DNA from 4 places in the Rhodoferax sp. GW822-FHT04A08 genome. Region 2 is predicted to be linked to each of the others. Evidence: predicted binding sites of a transcription regulator. Region 2 holds the regulator's gene; each other region holds the start of a gene.

Region 1 (5,593 bases), on a different contig from region 2:
CCCACCGTGGCCTGCGCCGCGCCGGACCAGGCGTAGTGCGGAGGCTCAAACGGCAGGTATTGGCCTTTTTCGGCCAGCAGTGCTTCCAGCTCGCGCAAGGGTGTTCCCACGCCCACGGTGACCACCAGCTCGGTCGGCTCGTAGTTGATCACACCGTTGAGGCCCCGGGTGTCCAGTACGTCCCCGTGGGAGGTTCCCTGAAAGGACTTGCTGCCACCGCCTCTGATCTGCAGAGCGGTGCCGTCCGATCGGGCTGCGTGAATGCGATCCGTCAGGGTTCGCAGGGCGTGTTCCAAATTTGGCATGGCCGCGATGTTACGTGCTGGACGCGGCGCAAAGCGTGAATTTTTTGTATGCAATACCTTGAAAATTAGTCCGCAAACGCGTCGACGGGCAGGCCCGGCACCTCCACGCGCGTGGCAAACACGGCGCCTGACGCAGGGAACTGCACCAGCTCTGCTGCGCTTCTGCCATGCCCCGCGGAGGTGACATACAGCGTCTGCAGATCCTGTCCGCCAAAGCAGGGCATGGTGGGACATTGGGCCGGTGTTTCCAGTTCCTGCAGCAAGCTGCCGTCGGGGGCAAACTGACAGACGCGTCGGCCTTCGTACATGGCAACCCAGTAGTTGCCTTGTACGTCCACGGCTGCGCCGTCCGGGCGGCCCTGGTAACTGGTGTCTTCGAATGTCCAGCCCTGTGGCTTGGGTGCAAACTGCAGATGGGTGCGGTGCGCACTGAGCGCATTGATCTGCACGTCAAAGTCCCATGCATGCACCACGTGGCTGGGGGTATCGGCCCAGTACAGCACCTGGTTGGAGGGGCTCCAGGCCAGGCCGTTGGCCGTCAGCGCATCTCCGGCCTGGCGCGTGACCAGCGGTGCTCCAGAGCGGCAATCCAGTGAAAACAGTTCGGCAGCACGTCCCGCCTTGGGCTCGTCGATGGTGCCGATCCAGAATCGTCCCAGCGCATCGCATTTCCCGTCATTGGCTCGGATGCAGCTTGTGTCGTAGGGAAGTTGAACAATGCGCTCCAGCGACCCACCCCAGCTTCGGGCACGGTACACGCCGTCGCGCAGGGCGACCACCAGGCCACCCTTTGCAGCAGGCGCTATGCAACCGGGCTCGGACGGCATGTCCCACGCCTCTACGCCGCTCTGCGATGCGTGCATGCGCAGGAGCTTCTTCCCGCTGATGTCCACCCAGTACAGCCGCTGCTCCTGCGGATGCCAAAAGGGGGATTCGGCCAAGGCATACGTGTCGGTGCCTACGGTGCTCCAGATGGGCTTTTTCATACGACCTCCTCCACACGGATGCGCATGGTGGCGCGCATGGACTGACCGGGCTGCAGGACCTGCATGCCCAGCGCTTCAAGTGTTGCCACTCCTTGCTCCGCCAAGGACAACGCATTGTTGACGTGGCTGACGGGTTCAATGGCAATACTGTCCCGCGCAGGCGTGGTGTAGACCACCAGACGCGACAGGTTCGAGCTGACCTCTACACGCAACGGCCCTCTCTGAAGTTGCAGCGCTCCGGCCCATCCTTCAAAGCAGTGGTCCACCATCAGGTTGGCGCAATCCGTATCCAGACCGCTGTGGGCGAGCGCATGCGTAGGCAACATGTCAGCACCCATTTCCCAGCGACTGTTGCTGGAAAAGCGAACGTGGGTTTGTGCACTCTTGGCAAAGTAAGGGTGCCAGCCCAGCCCTGCCGGCGCGGCCTTTGCGGCGCGGTTGGTGATGCTGATGTGCATCTCCAGGGTATGGGCATCAAGCGTAAAGACCTGCTCCGCCTCAAAGGCAAATGGCCAGTAGTCATCGGCAACGTGGTGGTACGTCAAACGCGCCTGGCTGGCGCTCATCCGCTCCGCGTCCCAAGCCCGCATCCAGCCCACGCCATGGATGCAGTGGGACTCCTGTGGAAAGTTGGGCGCCAGCACATAGTCATGCCCATCCCAACGCAGTTGGCGATAGCCCACCCGGTTCGAATAGGGGACCAAGGGATAGCTCGCACCGTCCAAGCCTGATTGCATCTGCGCTGCCGGTTGGTGTCTAAGCACCTCATGTTCCCCAAACCACAGGCCGGCAAGACTGCCTCCCAATGCGGGAACAATTTCACAACGCATGGTCGAGGCGCGGAGGGTGACGGTTTCTGTCATCGGGATTCTCGTTGGGCAAGGGATGGCAGATTGTGCATTCCGCAAGCGCCCAAAAAGAAGCCCGGCGCAACTTCGGGGTTACCAAAGTTGCGCCGGGCGCATCCGCCAGCAAACTGGCGGCCAAGGAGAGACTCAGGGCTTAACGGCCGTAAGCAGACTCGCCGTGAGAAGTGACGTCCAGACCTTCGCGTTCGTCTTCTTCGCTGACACGCAGACCGATGGTCTTGTCAACAATGAAGTAAGACACGAAAGACACGACGCCGGACCAGACGATGGTGGTCAGCACAGCCTTGGTCTGGATCCAGACCTGGGCGCTGATGGAGTAGTCAGCAGCGGTGATGCCGGTTGCAGTAACCCAGTCGGCCACGTAGCCAGGGCCGCCCAGGGAGGGCGAGTTGAACACGCCAGTCAGAATCGCACCCAGGATACCGCAGACACCGTGCACGCCGAACACGTCCAGTGTGTCGTCAGCGCCCAGCAGCTTCTTCAGACCAGTCACGCCCCACAGGCCGGCGAAACCGGACAGCAGACCAATGATCAGTGCACCACCGATGCCCACGTTGCCGGCAGCAGGTGTGATGGCAACCAGACCCGCAACTGCACCAGATGCAGCACCCAGCATGGAAGCCTTGCCCTTGTGCAGTGCTTCACCCAGAGACCAAGTCAGCACGGCAGCGGCAGTAGCACCAAAGGTGTTGATGAAGGCCAGAGCGGCGAAACCGTTGGCTTCCAGAGCGGAGCCGGCATTGAAACCGAACCAACCCACCCACAGCAGGGAAGCACCCACCATGGTCAGTGTCAGGCTGTGAGGAGCCATGGATTCTTTGCCGTAACCGACGCGCTTGCCGATGAAGTAGGCACCCACCAGACCCGCCACAGCAGCGTTGATGTGCACAACGGTACCGCCAGCGAAGTCCAGAGCACCCCATTGCCACACCATACCGGCGCTGGCATTGACCTTGTCCACCACTTCCTTGCTGGTGTAGGCATCAGGACCTGCCCAGAACCACACCATGTGGGCGATGGGAGCGTAGGAGAAAGTGAACCACAGGACCATGAAGGCCAGCACGGCAGAGAACTTGATACGTTCGGCAAAGGAACCGACGATCAGGCAGCAGGTGATACCGGCGAAGGTTGCCTGGAAGGCCGCGTACACGATTTCGGGAATGTAGACGCCCTTGCTGAAGGTCGCTGCGTTCGCGAAGGTGCCAGCAGCGTTGTCCCAGATGCCCTTCATGAAGAGGCGATCCAGTCCACCGATGTAGGCGTTGCCTTCCGTGAATGCCAGGCTGTAGCCGTAGATGAACCACAGCACGACGATCAGCGAGAACGTCACCAGGACCTGCATCAGCACGGACAGCATGTTCTTGCTGCGCACCAGGCCGCCGTAGAACAGGGCCAGGCCGGGAACCGTCATCAGAATCACCAGCAGTGTGGAGACCATCATCCAGGAGGTGTCGCCCTTGTTGGGAACGGGAGCAGCCGGAGCCGAGGCGTCAGCGGCCGGTGCAGCTGCAGCGGCGGGAGCTTCAGCAGATGCTGCAGCAGCGGGAGCGGAAGCTTCAGCCTTGGCTTCGGCAGCGGCCGGAGCAGCAGTTTGAGCTGTGGCAAACGTGGCGGCCGTCAGCAGGCCCAACCCCAAGGCTAGGGATACAAGCAGTTTTTTCATGGTTCGTTCCTTTATTTATTTGTCAGAAGCGCCTTAGAGGGCCTCTTTACCTGTCTCACCGGTACGGATGCGCACGGCTTGCTCAACGTCATAGACAAAAATCTTGCCGTCGCCGATCTTTCCGGTGCGAGCCGCACCTTCGATGGCTTCAATGACTTGCTCCACCAGTGCGTCATCGATGGCGGCCTCAATCTTCACCTTGGGCAGGAAGTCCACGACATATTCAGCACCACGATAGAGCTCTGTGTGGCCTTTTTGCCGTCCGAAGCCCTTGACTTCGGTGACAGTAATGCCTTGCACACCAATACTCGACAAGGCTTCTCGCACCTCATCGAGCTTGAACGGTTTAATGATGGCCGTCACGAGTTTCATGTGTTCACCTCAGCTTGTTTACAGGGGTTGCAGACACCGGGCTGGATCAGCCGGCTTCTCCAAAAAAAGATCAGGAGATAACCCCACTAAGCAGAGTCCGTGCCAACCGCTCGGACCAATGCCCCCACTTTTTGTGTGCACCAAATGGCGCCTCATCCGTTGCAAACACTGTATAAATAATCAGAACGCACCATTTAGGTGCCAACACAAAAGCGCACCCAATGGATGCGCACTTCTTTGGGAATCTCGCAAATGAGCTTATGTTTGGTGCAAAGCCGCGCCCTGCTGGGACTGGAGGCGGCAAAGGTCACTGTAGAAGTGCATCTGGCCAATGGCCTGCCCAGCTTTACGCTGGTCGGCCTGGCGGATGTGGAAGTCAAGGAGGCGCGCGAACGGGTGCGCTGTGCCATCCAGAATGCCGGCCTGGAGTTCCCCTCCAACAAGCGCATCACCGTCAATCTGGCCCCGGCAGACTTGCCCAAGGATTCAGGAAGGCTGGATTTGCCCATCGCCTTGGGCATTCTGGCGGCCAGCGGACAGGTCGACGGGGCCCGGCTGTCCGGATACGAGTTTGCCGGCGAACTCTCTCTGTCCGGCGACTTGCGGCCCGTAAGAGGAGCGCTGGCCATGGCATTGACGCTGGTGGGGGACACTGGCGCCACCAAGCTGGTGTTGCCCCAAGATAGCGCCCAAGAAGCGGCGCTCGTGCCACAGGTGCAGGTGTATTGCGCCCGGCACCTGCTGGATGTGGTGCGTCAATTCGCGCCTGCCGGGCAAGAAGTAGAAGTTCCTCCGGGTCTCTGCACGGAGGACGGCTGGTTTCGTGTGGAGCCCATAGTGCAGTCTGCCAGCGCATCGCTCCCGGACCTGGCCGACGTCAAAGGGCACGCCAGTGCCAGGCGCGCGCTGGAGATTGCCGCCGCAGGGGGACATAGCGTGTTGCTGGTAGGTCCTCCGGGCTCGGGCAAGTCCATGTTGGCCCAGCGTTTTGCCGGGCTGTTGCCAGACATGACGCATGAAGAGGCCTTGCAAAGCGCGGCCATCCAGTCTCTGAGCGGGCGCTTTCGCATGGAGCAATGGGCCATGCGCCCTACCGGGACACCCCACCACACGGCCAGCGCGGTAGCCTTGGTCGGGGGTGGCTCGCCGCAACGACCCGGCGAAATTTCACTGGCGCACAACGGCGTTCTGTTTCTGGATGAGTTTCCGGAGTTCAACCGCACCGCCCTGGAGGCTCTGCGCGAACCCCTGGAAACCGGCACGATCACCATCTCCAGGGCGGCGCGGCGCGCCGAATTTCCTGCCCGTTTCCAGTTGATTGCCGCCATGAATCCTTGTCCCTGCGGACATTTTGGCAGCACGGCACAGCGCTGCCGCTGCGCACCGGACCAAATTGCG
Region 2 (5,593 bases):
TCATGGCCTGCCAGACCTTGGGCTGGAAGGGCACAAACTTCTCGAAGGCAAAGCGGCGCAACGAGCCCGCCGCAATATTGCAGGCAATCTGCGCGGCTTCGATGGCAATGGTGCCACTGCCGCAGCAGGGGTCGTACAAAGGCGCCAGGTCGTCGTCACCATCGGCCCAGCCGCTGGCGGCAATCATGGCGGCGGCCAAGGTCTCTTTCAACGGCGCATCGCCCTTGTCCTCGCGCCAGCCCCGCTTGAACAATGGCTCACCGGACGTGTCAATGTAGAGCGAGCAGCTGTCAGTGGTGAGGTGGGCATAGATGCGCACATCGGGCCACTGGGTGTTGACATCAGGACGCACGCCCCCCGAAGTCTCGCGGAAGCGGTCGCAGACGGCATCCTTGACCTTGAGTGCAGCAAAGTTCAGCGATGTCAAAGGACTGTGCTGGGCGGTGACCTCGATCTTGATGGTCTCGCGCGGTGTGAACCAGCGCTCCCACGGCACCGCCATGGCGGCGCGGTACAAGTCCTGCTCGTTGCGGTATTCGGTGTACGACACCAGCACCAGCACGCGCTGTGCTAGGCGGCAATACAGGTTCAGGCGCATGGCGTCCGTGAAGGAGGTGCGCACGGCCACACCACCACGCTGCTTGGTGATGCAGCCGGGCGGCAGGCCGGTGATGCGCAGGATTTCGGGCGCGAGGTAATCCTCCACACCGGCGGCGCAGGGAAGAAAGAGTTGCAGTTGGTTCATAGCGCCTTGCGCAGGGATGCGGGGGCGATCTTCAGCCCCTCGCGGTATTTGGCCACAGTGCGCCGGGCACATTCAATACCCTGCTCCTTGAGCATCTCGGATATCTGGTTGTCTGACAGCGGCTTCTTGGCACTTTCGGCGCTGATGAACTGCTTGATGAGTGCACGCACCGCGGTGCTGGACGCATTGCCGCCGGACTCAGTGCCCAGGCCGGAGCCGAAGAAGTACTTCAGCTCAAAGGTGCCAAAAGGCGTTGCCATGTACTTGGCGGTGGTCACGCGGCTGATGGTGGACTCGTGCAAGCCCAGTTCGTCGGCGATCTCACGCAGCACCAGCGGGCGCATGGCCAATTCGCCATGGGTGAAGAAGCTCTTCTGCCGCTCCACAATCGCCGTGCTCACGCGCAGGATGGTGTCAAAGCGCTGCTGGATATTCTTGATGAACCAGCGCGCTTCCTGCAGGCGTTGCTGTAGAGCGGCGTGGCTGGCGCTGTCCTTACCGCCCCGGTGGTTGCGCAGCACATTGGCGTAGATGTCATGCACCTTGAGGCGCGGCATCACATCGGGATTGAGCATGACGCGGAACTTGGGTGCAGCCGCCTTGTTGGCGTTGGTCACCGGCACCACCAGCACGTCGGGCACCACGATGTTGCGCTCCACGTCGACAAAGCGCCGCCCCGGCTTGGGTTCCAGCCGCGCAATCAGCGCTATGGCCTCGCGCACCAGGGCATCGCTGCCCACGCCCAGCTGCACCAGCCGCTTGATGTCACGGCGCGCCAGCAATTCCATGGGCTGCTGGCAAATGCGCAGGGCCACTTCCAGTTGCTCGCGCTCTTCGTCTTCCAGATCCGGATTGCGCAGCAGAGCTTTCAATTGCAGACTGAGGCACTCGCTCAAATTGCGGGCACCGACGCCAACCGGCTCCAGGCTTTGCAGCAGTCCCAGGGCTACCGAGAAATGGTGCACTAGGTCGTACAACTGCTCTTCATCCTGCGGGTTCAAGGTGCGGGCTAGGTCCTCGAGCGGCTCTTCCAGATAGCCGTCGTCGTTGAGCGACTCGATCAGGAAACGCAGCGCGGCAGCGTCTTCGGCGCTCAGGCGCAAACCCAGTGTCTGCCGATGCAGGAAGGCCTGCAAGCTCTCCTGCGTGCGGGCCAGCTCGGTGGCGTCCTTGTCTTCGTCGCCAGTGAGGTTATTGGTACTGGCCTTGGCCTCGACGCCCCACTCGCCGTCGTCCGGGGTCATTTCGGTGGTGCCGTCGCCTTCCCAGTCGATGCCTTCGTCCCCGCTCAGGGGACTGTTGTCTTCATCACTGCTGGTGGAGGCCACGATGCTGCTGCCCAGGTCGGGCATGGTGGCGGAAAACTCCACATCTTTGTCGCCTTCACTGACCGGCGTATCCGCCTGTGCGATGCCGAACTCTTCCCGCTCGGCATGGTCCTCACCCAGTTCCAGAAAAGGGTTCTCGTCCAGCATCTGCTCCACTTCCTGGCTCAGTTCGAGCGTGGAGAGCTGCAGCAGACGGATCGACTGCTGCAACTGGGGAGTAAGCGCCAGATGCTGGGAGACGCGTAATGAGAGACCTTGCTTCATTACATCTTGAAGTTTTCGCCAAGGTACACGCGGCGTACCTCGGGGTTGTCGACAATTTCCGAAGGCGTGCCTTCGGCCAGCACGCGGCCATCACTGATGATGTAGGCGTGGTCGCAAATGCCCAGGGTCTCGCGCACATTGTGGTCGGTGATGAGCACCCCGATGCCGCGCGCCTTGAGGAAGTTGATGATGCGCTGGATCTCGATCACCGCAATCGGGTCGATGCCGGCAAACGGCTCGTCCAGCAGGATGAAACGCGGCCCGGTAGCCAACGCGCGGGCAATTTCCACGCGCCGCCGCTCACCGCCCGACAAGGCCAGCGCCGGAGACTCGCGCAAGTGCTCGACCCGCAATTCCTGCAGCAGATTGGTCAGCCGCTTCTCGATCTCCGCGCTGCGCAATGGAGTGCCGTCTTCGTCGCGCTGCAGTTCCAGCACAGCGCGCACGTTGTCTTCCACGTTGAGCTTGCGAAAAATCGAGGCTTCCTGCGGCAGGTAGCCCAGCCCCAGACGCGCGCGCCGGTGTATGGGCATGGACTCGATCGAATTGCCATCGATGGAGATGTCACCCCCGCTGGCGCGCAGCAACCCCACGATGATGTAGAACGAGGTGGTCTTGCCAGCGCCGTTGGGGCCCAGCAGGCCCACCACTTCGCCCGTACGCACGGTCAGGGACACGTCCTTGACCACTTGGCGCTTGCCATAGGACTTTTGCAGATGTTGCGCCGTCAAGTTCCCCGCAGCAAAACCACTCACTTGGCGGCCCCCCCCAGGGTCGCGGATGGTTTGAGCGGCAACGGGGTTGCGGCAGGCGCCGGAGCACTGGCTTCGGGCTTGGGGGTCAGCATGACCCGCACGCGACCGGTTCCCAGGGCGCCAGTCGGTCCCTTGGTGTTGGCGGCACCATCGACCGTGAACAGGTCGGTGAGATTTTCATAAACGATGACACCGCCGGTGATTTCATCGGCCAACGTGGCGCCACGCAGTCGGCGCAACTGCGCTTTGCCGGTGAAGGTCACGGTATCGGCCTTGCCGTCATAGGTGATGGTTTCGCCCTCCCCCTCGATGAACTCGTCCAGTGCTTCGCGCTTCTGCCGGTAGAAGGCCAGCTTGTCTGCGGAACCGGTGGCAACGCCAAATTGATATCCGTCAGGATCCTGGCGCACATCCAGCCGATCTGCGCGGATCACGATGGTTCCCTTGGTCAGCACCACCTTGCCGGTGAATACGCTGACCTGCTTGAGGTCGTCATAGCGTAGCGCGTCGGCCTCGATGTTCATGGGCTTTTTCTGGTCGGCTTTTTCGGCGCGCACGCCACCGGCTGCAAACAGCAGCGTAGCAATCACCAACGAGAAAAGAATGTGTTTTTTCATAAAGGCACGAAACTTGCACACAGTGCGCACGGCCATTGTAGCGAGCGCATGGCATGTTTTATGCCTTGACGAAAATTGAATCGTGTGTGCGGGATTACCCGCAGAAGTTCAACCTACGGTGTTGATGCGGGAAACCAGCTCTTTGACCACGGTATCGGCCCGCTCATTGGGCACTTGGCAGGTTCCAGCATTTTCATGGCCACCCCCACCGTACACCAGCATCAAGGCACCGATATTGATGCGCGAGGTCCGGTTGGTGATGGATTTGCCCACCGCGCAGACGGTGTTTTGCTTTTGCACGCCCCACATCACATGGATGGACACATTGGTCTGGGGAAACAACGCATACACCATGAAGCGGTTCACCGCGTAGATGGTGTCTTCGTGGCGCAGGTCCAACACCACCACGTTGTTGTGGACCGTGGAACACAGCTGCAGCTGGGCTTTGGCCTTCTGGGCATGCTCGAAATACAACTCCACCCGCTCCATCACGTCGGGCAGCTTCAGTATGTCGTCAATGCCATGGGTGCGGCAGTAGTCGATCAGATCCATCATCAGCTGGTAGTTGCTGACCCGGAACTCGCGGAATCGGCCCAAGCCGGTACGCGAATCCATCAGGTAATTCAGCAGCACCCAGCCAGTAGGGTTGAGGATTTCATCAACACTGAACTGGGCGGAGTCACCCTTGTCGACGGCCTCCATCATTTCATTGAAGCGCGCGCCAAACTGGGCGGTGCCACCGTAATGTTCAAACACCACCCGCGCAGCCGATGGCGCATCCGGGTGGATCACATGGTTGGCGGCAACATCGTTGCGCAAGGTCTCTGACGCATGGTGGTCAAACGACAGGTGCACCCCCGGGACGTAGGGGAGATTGGTGGTGATATCGCGGCTGGTGACCTCGATCTTGCCATCCTGCATATCCTTGGGATGGACGAACTTGATGTCATCAATCAGGTTCAGCTCTTTGAGCAAGACGGCGCATACCAGGCCGTCAAAGTCACTTCTTGTAATAAGCCTGAACTTGGAATCCGACATGGCGTATGCCCCGCTGAGTGATTGATATTGCAATCATTCTAGTTCGGGGATACGTCACTTGTCACCCGCAACCGTGGACCCGGCCTCAGGGTTTTCCTATTTGCCGCTGCGCACTGTCGCAGCCAGGGCTTCAACGACCTTGATAGCCTTGTCCATGCCCTTGGCCAGAGAACCGTCCACGTAAAAACGGCCGGCCACACCCAGAGCGGGCACGCCTTCGACCTTGTAGCTGTTCTGCAATTGCGTTCCCTTGCTTGCCTTGGCGGCAACGCTGAAGGAGTTGAATTGTTCGGTGAACTTTGCAACGTCCACGCCCTGCTTGCCCACCCACGCCAGAATGGCGGGCGCCTTGGATAAATCCTGCTTTTCCACGTGGATGGCAGCAAAGACCTTGGCGTGCAGCTTGTCCACCAGGCCCATGGCGTCCAGGGCGTAGAACAGACGCTGCTGCGGCACGAAGTCATCGCGGAAGGCAACGGGCACGCGGCGGAAGGCTACGTCCTTTGGCAGCTGCTTGATCCAGCCTTCCAGCATGGGCTCGAACGCGTTGCAGTGCGGGCAGCTGTACCAGAAGAATTCCACCACTTCTATCTTGCCTGCAGGCGCCTCTACCGGTGCGCGCGGGTCCACCACCAGGTAGTCCGTCCCAGCCTCGGGCTTGGCAGCATCGGCATGGGCCGCAGCACTCCACAAGGTGGTTGAAGCCACGGCAGCACCGCCGGCCAGCAGGGAAAAATCACGACGTTTCATATCACTCCAGTCTTGTTCGAATCTATGGTCTGTCCATCAGACAAAGGTTATCTCACCCAGGTAAAGAAGCGTTAACGCTGCACCCGGACCAGGGCG
Region 3 (5,593 bases), on a different contig from region 2:
GGCGGTGCAGTCCGGTCGCCTGACGGCTCTGGCCGGCGGGCATTTCATCGCCGGTGCCTGGGCGCTGGTCATGATTTACGACTACGCCCACGGCCGTGACTTTGCCGACGAAGGTCTGGAACTGGATCGTCCGATGTTCACCTTGTTCGATGCGGAGAGCGCAGAGCGATTTCGTGCGCGCTATGCCAGCGGCTACAGCAGGATCGACTTTCGCAAATACAGCAAGGTACTCAATCCGCAAGTCAAGCACTACAACTTTTCTTTTGAGCAGCTCATACGCTGAGGGCAGGGTCCCGCCATGCCAAGCCGTCCCTTCCGACCCATTGCCAACGTACTGATCCAACGGGTCGTTGCGCTAGCGGCGCTGTGCTTTGTCGTGCTCGGGTCACTGCATGCCCTGATTGAGTACCGCTCTGGGAAGGTCGCCTTTCAGACCACCATACGCGACATATCCGTAGCCAGTGCTCCGCAACTTTCCGTCAGTCTGTGGGACATTGAGCTGGAGGCGGTGCGCAAGCAGCTCACCCTGATTGCGCAGCGCCCAGAAGTGGCCTATGTGGAGCTGTGGACCCTGACCGGAGAACGTTACGTGGCAGGCGACACCACGCTCACCGACGGTGAGGTCAAGAGTCGCATTGAAGTTCCGTCCCCCGGCGGCAGCGGCGCACTGGGCACTTTGCAGGTGACCGGCAAGGATGCGTACCGGCATGCCAAGATCAAGCGTGAGATCGCCCAGTTGCTGCTGGGCTATTTTGTATTTGTGACGGCCATCTGCCTGGCCATCACGGTGCTGTTGCGCCAGAAGCTGGAACGCCCGCTGTCCACGCTGGCACGGTTCGCGCGGGAGCTCGTGCCGGGCGCTGCTCCGGCACCCGTTGTGTATGACAAGGGCTCCAAGCGCTATGCGGACGAAGTGGATGTATTGGCCGAAGGATTTCAGACCTTGCAGAGTGCCGTCTACTCACACGTGTCAAACCTCGATCAGCTGGTGGCCGCGCGCACGGGTGAACTGGCTTTGCACAACCAGATACTGGATCAAATCAGCCGTGATGTCCCCCTGCGCAATCTGCTGGACGCGCTGACCCGGCAGGTGGAGCAGCTGCACCCGGATATGTTCAGCTCGATCCTGCTGCTGGACAAGGAAGGCAAGCACCTGCGGCATGGCGCTGCGCCTGGTCTGCCGCAGTTTTTCGTGGACGCCATTGACGGCGTGGCCATAGGCGAAGGGGTTGGTTCATGCGGCACAGCGGCTTTCCGTGGCGAACGGGTCATCGTTGAAAACATCCAGCAGCATCCCTACTGGGCGTCGTACCGAGATATTGCTGGCCAAGCGGGCTTGCAGGCGTGTTGGTCAGAGCCCATTATTGGAACCGAAGGGCAGGTGCTTGGCACCTTTGCGCTGTACCACCGCAAGGCAGCAAAACCGTCAGGCGTCGAAATTGAGCTGATCGAGCGCTATGCCAGACTGGCTGCTCTGGCCATTGAGCGCAAGCGCGCGGGCGAGCGCCTCAATACCCTGTCACGCGCCATTGCGCAAAGCCCGGTTTCCATCCTGATAACCGACCCCTTGGGCGTCATTGAATATGTGAATCCCAAGTTCGAGGAGGTCACCGGCTACCGCAGTGCAGAAGCCATAGGCAAGACCCCGGGGATTCTGAGCAGCGGTGAAAAGTCGCGCGAAGAGAACGACAAGATCTGGCGGACCATCCGGTCCGGTCATACCTGGAGCGGGGACTTCCATAACCGCCGCAAAGACGGTTCCCTGTTCTGGGTGCACGCTTCCATTTCCCCGATTCTGGATGAGCAAGGTGCACTGCTTCACTTCGTGGCGGTCAAGGAGGACATCACGCAACGCAGGGAGCATCAGCGGCAGCTGGAGCATATTGCGCACTATGACGTGCTGACCAATCTGCCCAACCGTGCCTTGCTGGCAGACCGCCTGGTTCAGGGCATGGCGTTGGCGCATCGACGCGGACACAAACTGGCCGTGGTGTACCTGGATCTTGACGGCTTCAAGGCCATCAACGACCAGCACGGGCATGCAGCCGGCGACCAGATGCTGATTGCCGTGGCCAGTCGCATGAAACATGCACTGCGTGAGGTGGACACACTGGCCCGCATTGGCGGCGATGAGTTCGTGGTAGTGCTGGTTGATCTTCCGGATGCGCAGGACAGCCATCCCATGCTCAACCGCTTGCTGGTTGCGGCATCGCAGTCCGTACAGGTGGGTGAGCTCACACTACGGGTTTCGGCCAGCCTGGGCGTGACGTTCTACCCGCAGGCTCAGGAAGCGGAAGCGGACCAATTGCTGCGCCAGGCGGATCACGCCATGTACCAGGCCAAGGTGAGCGGCAAGAATCGGTACCACGTCTTCGACGCCGAGCACGACAACAGCATTCGCGATCACCACGAGAGTCTGGAAAACATCCGACTGGCCTTGCTCAATGACGAATTCGTCCTGCATTACCAGCCCAAAGTCAATATGCGTACCGGCGCCGTCATCGGGGCCGAGGCACTGATTCGCTGGCAGCACCCGACCAAGGGTCTGCTGCCCCCAGCCAGCTTCTTGCCGATCATCGAGGACCATCCGCTGGCGGTCGATTTCGGGGAGTGGGTGATTCACCGGGCACTGAGTCAGATGGGCGCCTGGCAGGCGGGCGGGCTCGATATCTCGGTAAGCGTCAACATTGGCGCCCGTCAGTTGCAGCAGACGGATTTCGTCGAGCGTCTGCGCGATCTGATGACAGCGCATCCCGGGGTCAAGCCCGGAGACCTCGAACTGGAGGTGCTCGAGACCAGTGCGCTGGAGGACCTGGAGCACGTTTCCAGCGTCATGGAAGCCTGCCGGGCCATGGGGGTTGAATTTGCGCTGGACGACTTCGGAACGGGCTATTCATCGCTGACCTACCTCAAGCGTCTGCCCGTGACCATGCTCAAGATCGACCAGAGCTTTGTGCGTGAAATGCTGGATGACCCAGATGACCGGGCCATCCTGCAAGGCGTGATCGGCCTGGCCGCGGCTTTCAGACGCAAGGTCATTGCAGAAGGGGTGGAGTCCGTGGCGCACGGCACCGTGTTGCTGCAGTTGGGTTGTGAGCTGGCGCAGGGCTATGGCATTGCACGCCCCATGGCCGCCGACCAGTTGCCGACCTGGGCAGCGACCTGGCAACCCCACAGCCGTTGGAGTGCGTAGCCTTTTTGGTGCGTGGAATAGGTTGTCCAGGGCATTTGGCATACCTTTAATCCCGAAAATGCACTGAAACAAGACGTCTTTAAAGATCTTTGCGCCGTTGTGGCGCATTTATTGCTTACAAATGGTGCGACAGTGGGCGTGTGCAATTTTCCGCACCGTCTGAATGCATTATTTCCAAGAGGTTGTTTATGAATGCACTACAACAGGGCGCCAATGCCCTGTTTATTTTGTTGGGCGCAATCATGGTGCTTGCCATGCATGCGGGTTTCGCTTTTCTGGAGTTGGGTACGGTTCGCCGCAAGAACCAAGTCAATGCGTTGGTCAAGATCCTGGTGGACTTTTCCGTTTCCACGGTTGTGTACTTTGTGCTGGGTTATGCCGTGGCTTATGGCACCAGCTTCTTTGTCGGTGCGCAAGACCTGGCGGCCAAGAATGGCTATGAGTTGGTGAAGTTCTTCTTTCTGCTGACCTTTGCTGCGGCCATTCCGGCCATCATTTCCGGAGGCATTGCGGAGCGCGCCAAGTTCTGGCCCCAGCTCATGGCCACGGCCATGATCGTGGGCGTTGTCTACCCCTTCTTTGAAGGCATAGCCTGGAACCAGCACTTTGGTGTGCAGGCCTGGCTGCTGGCAAACACCGGAGCCGAATTCCACGATTTCGCCGGCAGTGTGGTGGTCCATGCGCTGGGAGGCTGGATTGCGCTGGGTGCGGTCATGTTGTTGGGTGCGCGCAGCAACCGCTATCGCAAGGACGGCGCCATATCGGCACATCCGCCCAGCAGCATTCCATTCCTGGCGCTGGGCGCCTGGATTCTGACGGTGGGCTGGTTTGGCTTCAATGTGATGAGCGCGCAGACCCTGGACAAAATTTCCGGCCTGGTGGCCGTGAACTCGCTCATGGCCATGGTGGGCGGTACCCTGACGGCCCTGCTTCTGGGCAAGAACGACCCCGGCTTCGTGCACAACGGCCCGCTGGCGGGCCTGGTGGCCGTGTGCGCTGGCTCCGACCTGATGCATCCGCTGGGCGCCTTGGTGGTAGGGGCCGTTGCCGGTGCAATCTTTGTATCGATGTTCACTCTGACGCAAAACAAATGGAAGATCGACGATGTGCTGGGTGTCTGGCCCTTGCATGGGCTGTGCGGGACGTGGGGCGGGGTGGCCGCTGGCATCTTTGGCAGCAAGGCCCTGGGCGGTCTGGGCGGGGTCAGCATGGGGGCTCAGGTGCTGGGCACCGGCCTGGGTGTCGTCTGGGCACTGGTCAGTGGTTTTGCCGTCTACGGTCTGCTCAAAGCCCTGCTGGGGTTGCGTTTGAGCCAGGAAGAAGAGTACGACGGTGCCGACTTGTCCATTCATAAAATCAGTGCGAGCCCGGAGCGGGAGGCCAATTGGTAGCCTCCTGAATCGTTCTGTAACAATTTAATGCCCTTTTTGCCCGGTAACAGACAGAAGTTTTGACACAATGCCCAGCATTCATGGTGGACTCACACTGCGATCTTTATGAGAACAGGTAGCTATTAATGGGACGTTGGGAAAATGGTGCAGAGCGCTGGCTGCCTGCACTTTTAAATAAAGTGTTTCGTGCCAGCGATGACCGCGCATGCGAAGAGGCCCTCAAAAGCCTTCCGCCCATTCGCTTCAGTCACACCCCTTTTGGCGTGCGTTCCTACATCACCGCGGGAACGGGTGCCTACACCGTGGTTTTCGAGTCCGGCCTGGGCCAAGGCAAGGAGGTCTGGGCACCTGTTTTCAATGCCCTGAGTGCGGTGACCCGTGTCGTTGCCTATGACCGCGCCGGCTATGGACAGAGTGATCCCTCCGGGCTGACGCGCGACGGCGGACAAATCGTCGAAGAGCTGCGCGCCATGCTGCAAGCTGAAAACATTCCACCGCCCTACGTTCTGGTTGGACATTCCCTGGGTGGCACGATCATGAAGCTCTTTGCCCGCACCTACCCCGAGGAAGTGGCGGGCGTGGTGCTGGTCGATGCCAGAGATGCCGACTTCGTACAACGCTGCAAAGGGCGTGGCCTGCTGCGCCTGCTGTACGAGCCGCCAATTGGTCTCTTCATGCTGGGCCGCTCGGAAGTGCGCCGTGAGCTCGAGGCGGCGGCCATTACGCACCAGCAGGCCCGCATTACCGGGGACTTCCCCAACATTCCATTGAGCGTGCTGACCCACCATCGCCGGATCCTGCACTGGCCCGACAGCATCGCGCGGGCGTGGGCAGAGGGGCAAAGGCGTATGGCAAGCATGTCTGCCAAGGGCTATTTGCGGGTGTGTGACCGCAGTGGACACCACATCCACCGTGATCGCCCCGATCTGGTGGTGCAAGCCATCCACAGGGTTTTGCAGGCGATAGCGCCCGCCCACATGCTTAGCCACGTTACGATGTAGGCATGGCA
Region 4 (5,593 bases), on a different contig from region 2:
ACTGCAAACGCAAGATCGGCCCGCGCAGTAGGCGGATGCAGTGCCTCAGCGAATGATGTCGTAGGAGTAATCGGTCTTTGCGATTTCCATGGTGTTGCCATCGAGTGCTTCAAAGAACTCGTCAAGCAACATCACCAGAACGCGCATCGCGCCGTCATAGCCCCAGGTGGCGTAGCGGTGGTAGTGGTGGCGATCGAAGATCGGGAACACCATGCGCACCAGCGGTGTCTTGGTGTCACGCTCCAGGAACTTGCCGTAGGTGTTGCCGATCATGAAGTCCACGGGTTCGGTGAACAGCAGGGAACGCAGGTGCCACAGGTCGCGCTTGGGGTAGGCCTTGCAGCCGGCACCGTAGGGCGAGGAATCAAACAGGGCTTGCATCTTGGTAGCCCATGTTTCTGTACCGTTGGTGGACAGCACGTGGGACGGTTCTGCACCGAGCTCCAGCAGGAAAGCGGCATAGCCCAGCAACTGGTCCGGGTCACCATACAGTGCATAGCGCTTGCCGTGCAGGTGGGCCTGGCTGTCGGCCATGGCATCCACAAGCTCGCCGCGTTCCTTTTCCAGCTGGGCGGGAATGGGCTTGCCGGTCAGGCGCGAGATGGCCATCAGGAACTGGTCGGTACCGGCCACACCCATGGGGGCGTTGAGTACCACGACTTCCTGGCCGTGCTCGGCGATGAACTTGCTGGTCTTTTCGCAGCAGTATTCCTGGAACACGATGGTCGCCTTGGCATGCAGGGCGGCAATCACTTCTTCCTTGGTGGTGCCACCAGCGTACATGCGGAATTCGCCATCGGTCGGTGTGTTCCAGTTGCCGGAAGGGTCGCAGATGATGTTGACCTTGACGCCGAACAGATCGAATATGCGGCGGATTTCCTTCATGTTGCCGACGACGAAGCCGTCAAAGCCGCCAATGAAGTTGATGCTGTCATCGGGCACGCGCACCAGCGGCTCGGTGGTCTTGGCCTTGCCGTCCCAGAAGTGACGCAGCACACCCAGAAGCGCATTGTCGTAACCGGTGATGTGGCTGCCCACAAAAGCGGGAGTGTGGGCAAAGGGGACATCAAACTCTTCGGGGATGCTGCCCTTTTGCTTGCTGGTCTTGATGAAGGCGTCCACGTCATCGCCGATGACCTCTGCCATGCAGGTGGTGGAGACGGCAATCATGTCGGGCTTGTACAGGCTGTAGGCGTTGGCCAGGCCGTCGACCATGTTGTTGAGGCCACCGAACACGGCTGCGTCTTCCGTCATCGAAGAAGACACACAGGAGGTGGGTTCCTTGAAATGGCGCGAGAAGTGCGAGCGGTAATACGCCACGCAGCCCTGGCTGCCGTGCACAAAACTCAGGGTCTTGGCAAAGCCGTTGGCCACGTACACGGCGCCCAGCGGCTGGCAGGCCTTGGCCGGGTTCACCGTGAGGGAATCACGGGCAAAATTCTTTTGCTTGTAGTCCTCGGTCTTGGTCCACTCGACGACAGACTTGATCTTGTCATCGGAGTGGTTGAATTCGAACTCCTTCTTGTCGGCGAGCATCTTCTGGTACTCGGGCTCACGAAACAGCATTTCGTGGTCAATGACTTTGTCAGCAGATTGAGACATGGCTGGCTCCAATAGATAAGTGAATCGGTGGTATGCGGATCAGGACTTCCAAGGGGCCTTGGTCAGTCCCCAGATGGGCGAGCTGATCGCCATGTCCATGTCACGGGCGAAGATGGCAAAGCCGTCGTAGCCGTGGTAGGGGCCGGAGTAGTCCCAGCTGTGCATCTGGCGGAAAGGAACGCCCATCTTCTGGAACACATACTTTTCCTTGATGCCGGAGCCCACCAGGTCGGGCTTGACCTTGTCGACGAAGTGTTCGAACTCGTAGCCGGTCACGTCGTCATAGATCAGCGTGGCGTCCTTGATGTAGTGGGTGGTGCGCTGGTAGTCGTCGTTGTGGCCGAACTCGTAGCCGGTTCCGACCACGACCATGCCCAGGTCCTCGTAAGCGCCGATGACGTGACGGGGGCGCAGGCCGCCGATGTACAGCATCACGGTCTTGCCTTCCAGACGGGGCTTGAACTTGTCGATCACGGCCTGCATCAGAGGCTTGTACTTGGCGATCACTTCTTCGGCCTTGGCCTTGATGGTGTCGTCAAAGTGGCTGGCGATTTCGCGCAGGCTCTTCTCGATCATGGTCGGGCCGAAGAAGTTGTATTCGACCCATGGCACGCCATACTTTTCTTCCATGTGGCGGCTGATGTAGTTCATCGAGCGGTAGCAGTGCAACACGTTGAGCTTGGCCTTGGGCGTGTTCTCGATTTCGGCGATGGTGCCGTCACCGGACCACTGGGCGATGACGCGCAAGCCCATTTCTTCCAACAGGATGCGGCTGGACCAGGCATCACCACCGATGTTGTAGTCGCCGATGATGGCCACGTCATAGGGGGTGGAAACAAACTCGGGGCGCTTGTTGGGATCGGTGCGGTCAAACACCCAGTCACGGATGGCGTCGTTGGCCAGGTGGTGACCCAGCGACTGGCTCACGCCGCGGAAACCTTCGCAGCGCACCGGCACGATGGTCTTGCCTTCGTATTCCTTGCTCTTCTTCTTGGAGACGGCTTCGATGTCGTCACCAATCAGGCCGATGGGGCACTCGGACTGGATGGAGATACCCTTGTTCAGCGGGAACAGGTCCTGGATCTCGTCAATGATCTTGTCGAGCTTCTTGTCACCACCGAACACAATGTCCTTCTCCTGGAAGTCGGAGGTGAACTGCATGGTCACAAAGGTGTCGATACCGGTGGTACCGATGTAATAGTTGCGGCGAGCGGCCCAGCTGTATTGGCCGCAGCCCACGGGACCATGGCTGATGTGCACCATGTCCTTGATCGGTCCCCACACCACGCCTTTGGAGCCAGCGTAGGCGCAACCGCGAATGGTCATCACGCCAGGCAATGATTTGATGTTGGACTTCACGCCGCAATCGGGCTTGCCCTCTTCAAACGTACCCAGGTGCTTGGCACGGCGCTTGGCCATCTTTTCGGGATAGGCCTTCAGCACTTCATCAATCAGGGCCTTGTTGCTGGCCTTGCGCTCTTCAACGGTGGCGGTCATGTGGAAACTCCAGTAAAAAAAGAATGGGTTGCTATACAAACTGCGCTGCGTTCACGCGCGCCCCCTTCAGGGGCCCCGCGGATCTGGCTTTGCCAGTCCGCAGGGGGCCGCCCCCTTGAGGGGGGAGGCGGCTACACGCAGTGAGCAAGCAACGGGGGTGGTTCTTGTCAAGCCGCCAATTCGGCAGCCTTCTTGCCGACTTCGGACTCGTCGATGGTCTTCATGATTCCGAACTCCATCAGCATGTCTTCCAGTTGGTCCATGGTGATGGGGGTGGGGATGGTGCCGTTGCCCGCATTGTTGTGAACCTTCTGTGCCAGCGTGCGGTACTCACCGGCCTGCTTGGAGTCGGGTGCGTACTCGATCACGGTCATGCGGCGCAGTTCGGCGTGTTGCACGATGTTGTCGCGCGGCACGAAGTGGATCAGCTTGGAGCCCAGCATGCCGGCCAGTGCTTCGGCCAGTTCCAGTTCCTTGTCGGTCTGGCGCTCGTTGCAGACCAGGCCACCCAGGCGCACGCCGCCGGAGTTGGCGTACTTCAAGATGCCCTTGGAGATGTTGTTGGCAGCGTACATGGCCATCATTTCGCCGGACATGACGATGTAGATTTCCTGCGCCTTGTTTTCGCGGATGGGCATGGCAAAGCCGCCGCACACCACGTCACCCAGCACGTCGTAGGACACGTAGTCCACGCCGTCATAGGCACCGTTTTCTTCGAGGAAGTTGATCGAGGTGATCACGCCGCGGCCAGCGCAGCCCACACCTGGCTCAGGACCACCGGACTCCACGCAGCGGATGTCCTTGTAGCCGATCTTCATCACGTCCTCGAGTTCCAGGTCCTCCACGGAACCGGCTTCTGCAGCCAGGGACAGAATGGTGTCCTGGGCCTTTGCGTGCAGGATCAGACGGGTGGAGTCAGCTTTGGGGTCGCAGCCGACGATGAGAATCTTCTGGCCCAGGTCGCTCAGTGCGGCCAGGGTGTTTTGAGAGGTGGTTGATTTGCCGATGCCGCCTTTGCCGTAGAAGGCGATTTGCCGAAGTTTAGCCATTTCATACTCCATTCAGTAAGGTTGTAAAACAAGGTTGCGTAGCCGCGACCATGTCAGCCTGACGTGCCTGTAAGTCTTGTTATTGGGGTCACGGTTCGGCCGGACTTTTGTCCGCGCAGTCCCCTCATTGCACCTTCCGTGCCATGCTTTTCAAGCGCATTGCAAACGCCCTTTCAAACCACTTCTTCAGAGGGAAAAACGTGTTTTTCGAGGGCCATGACATCCATCAACCCGGCTTTGTTCATTTCCCTACAAAACGGGTTTGGATGTCGCAAATATTCCGTTGCTACACAGCAAGGGCTGCCATTTGTGTAGGGTTTGCAGGGTGCTGTATTGCATTTGCGGGTTGGTACGGTCATTGCTGATATAGCGGCATGAATCCCCAGCCCATCACCACCGCACAGCCGACCTCCAGGCACTTCGACCTGCTGGGCGGGGAAGCCGCCGTGGTGAACCTGGTGGACGCCTTCTACCGGCATATGGACGCACGTAGCGACGCGCGCGGCATACGTGCCATGCATGCACATGACTTGACTTCGACCAAGACGGTACTCGTGCGCTACCTGTGCGAGTGGCTGGGTGGCCCGCAGACCTACAGCGAGCGCCATGGCCATCCGCGCTTGCGCATGCGCCATGGCGGCTTTGCCATTGGCGTGCCTGAGCGCGATGCCTGGCTGGCCTGCATGGACGCAGCGCTGACAGACATCGGCGCCGAGCCGGCGCTGCATCAGACGCTGATGACTTCCTTTTTCAAGACGGCCGACTGGATGCGAAACACCGGCCCCCATCCCGTAACCATCGCAACCACAACCAAGGACTCTTCATGACCGCAACCCTCGCCCTCAAACCCACCGACGACACCGCGCTCGCTCCTCTGGAAAATGAAGGCCGCCTGCTCAACCCCCTGCTCAAGGCCGCCACCAGCAAACCCGGTCGCGTGGGCTTTCGCGGTGAACTGGCGCTGCGCTTTGCCCCCAAGCTGGCCGACGAAGCACGTCCGCCCGAACTGCTGTGCGCGCAGGCCATGGCCATTGCCAATGTGGGCGAGAAACACCTGCCCTTCTTTGCCGGCTACCTGCTGAGCTTTGAATACCTCAAGGACGTGGCCGAGACACTGGGCGACTCCTTGAGCGCCGGTGGCAAGTATTTCCTGTTCTGCAACAACATCGACCTGTCCAAGAAGTACCAGGTGCCTTACAAGGGTGCCATGTTCTATGTACTGCCCATCGACGAGTCCACCGTCTACAACGAGCTGCTGGACCTGTTCTACCTGGAAAAGAACGATCTGAAGAAGAAGGACACCGCAGGCAAGCTCGACGCCATTGCCGACGCCGCGCTCAAGTTCGACATCACCTTTGACACCATCACTTACGCAGAAGGTCTGGAGCTGATGGGCCCGGTGCGCAACCCCAACGAAAACCGCCCGGTCTGAGGCACTGCCCGGC

What was found. The regulator sigma-54, encoded in region 2, starts transcription at its own class of promoters, with help from an activator protein. The targets are predictions, from matches to a motif close to TGGCANGNAANCTGCTTT.
Region 1: glnK (P-II family nitrogen regulator) is a predicted target of sigma-54. The motif match lies at 4,283-4,300, and genes of this name have one in related genera.
Region 3: AC1RMF_RS21150 (ammonium transporter) is a predicted target of sigma-54. The motif match lies at 3,294-3,311, and genes of this name have one in related genera.
Region 4: nifH (nitrogenase iron protein) is a predicted target of sigma-54. The motif match lies at 4,275-4,292, and genes of this name have one in related genera.

Annotation. Positions count from the first base shown of each region.
Region 1 is NZ_JBXAMW010000004.1:110,808-116,400, forward strand. It holds gene glcE (glycolate oxidase subunit GlcE) at 1-305, opposite strand, end outside; gene AC1RMF_RS10125 (SMP-30/gluconolactonase/LRE family protein) at 371-1,291, opposite strand; gene AC1RMF_RS10130 (aldose 1-epimerase) at 1,288-2,154, opposite strand; gene AC1RMF_RS10135 (ammonium transporter) at 2,294-3,823, opposite strand; gene glnK (P-II family nitrogen regulator) at 3,857-4,195, opposite strand; gene AC1RMF_RS10145 (YifB family Mg chelatase-like AAA ATPase) at 4,448-5,593, shown strand, end outside.
Region 2 is NZ_JBXAMW010000013.1:29,506-35,098, forward strand. It holds gene AC1RMF_RS20525 (THUMP domain-containing class I SAM-dependent RNA methyltransferase) at 1-745, opposite strand, end outside; gene AC1RMF_RS20530 (RNA polymerase factor sigma-54) at 742-2,337, opposite strand; gene lptB (LPS export ABC transporter ATP-binding protein) at 2,337-3,119, opposite strand; gene lptA (lipopolysaccharide transport periplasmic protein LptA) at 3,089-3,709, opposite strand; gene AC1RMF_RS20545 (exopolyphosphatase) at 3,818-4,747, opposite strand; gene AC1RMF_RS20550 (thiol:disulfide interchange protein DsbA/DsbL) at 4,844-5,497, opposite strand; gene AC1RMF_RS20555 (SPOR domain-containing protein) at 5,569-5,593, opposite strand, start outside.
Region 3 is NZ_JBXAMW010000014.1:31,971-37,563, forward strand. It holds gene AC1RMF_RS21140 (ABC transporter substrate-binding protein) at 1-283, shown strand, start outside; gene AC1RMF_RS21145 (bifunctional diguanylate cyclase/phosphodiesterase) at 299-3,193, shown strand; gene AC1RMF_RS21150 (ammonium transporter) at 3,382-4,584, shown strand; gene AC1RMF_RS21155 (alpha/beta fold hydrolase) at 4,710-5,585, shown strand.
Region 4 is NZ_JBXAMW010000009.1:12,031-17,623, forward strand. It holds gene nifK (nitrogenase molybdenum-iron protein subunit beta) at 46-1,602, opposite strand; gene nifD (nitrogenase molybdenum-iron protein alpha chain) at 1,642-3,099, opposite strand; gene nifH (nitrogenase iron protein) at 3,267-4,148, opposite strand; gene AC1RMF_RS17075 (group II truncated hemoglobin) at 4,523-4,975, shown strand; gene AC1RMF_RS17080 (hypothetical protein) at 4,972-5,580, shown strand.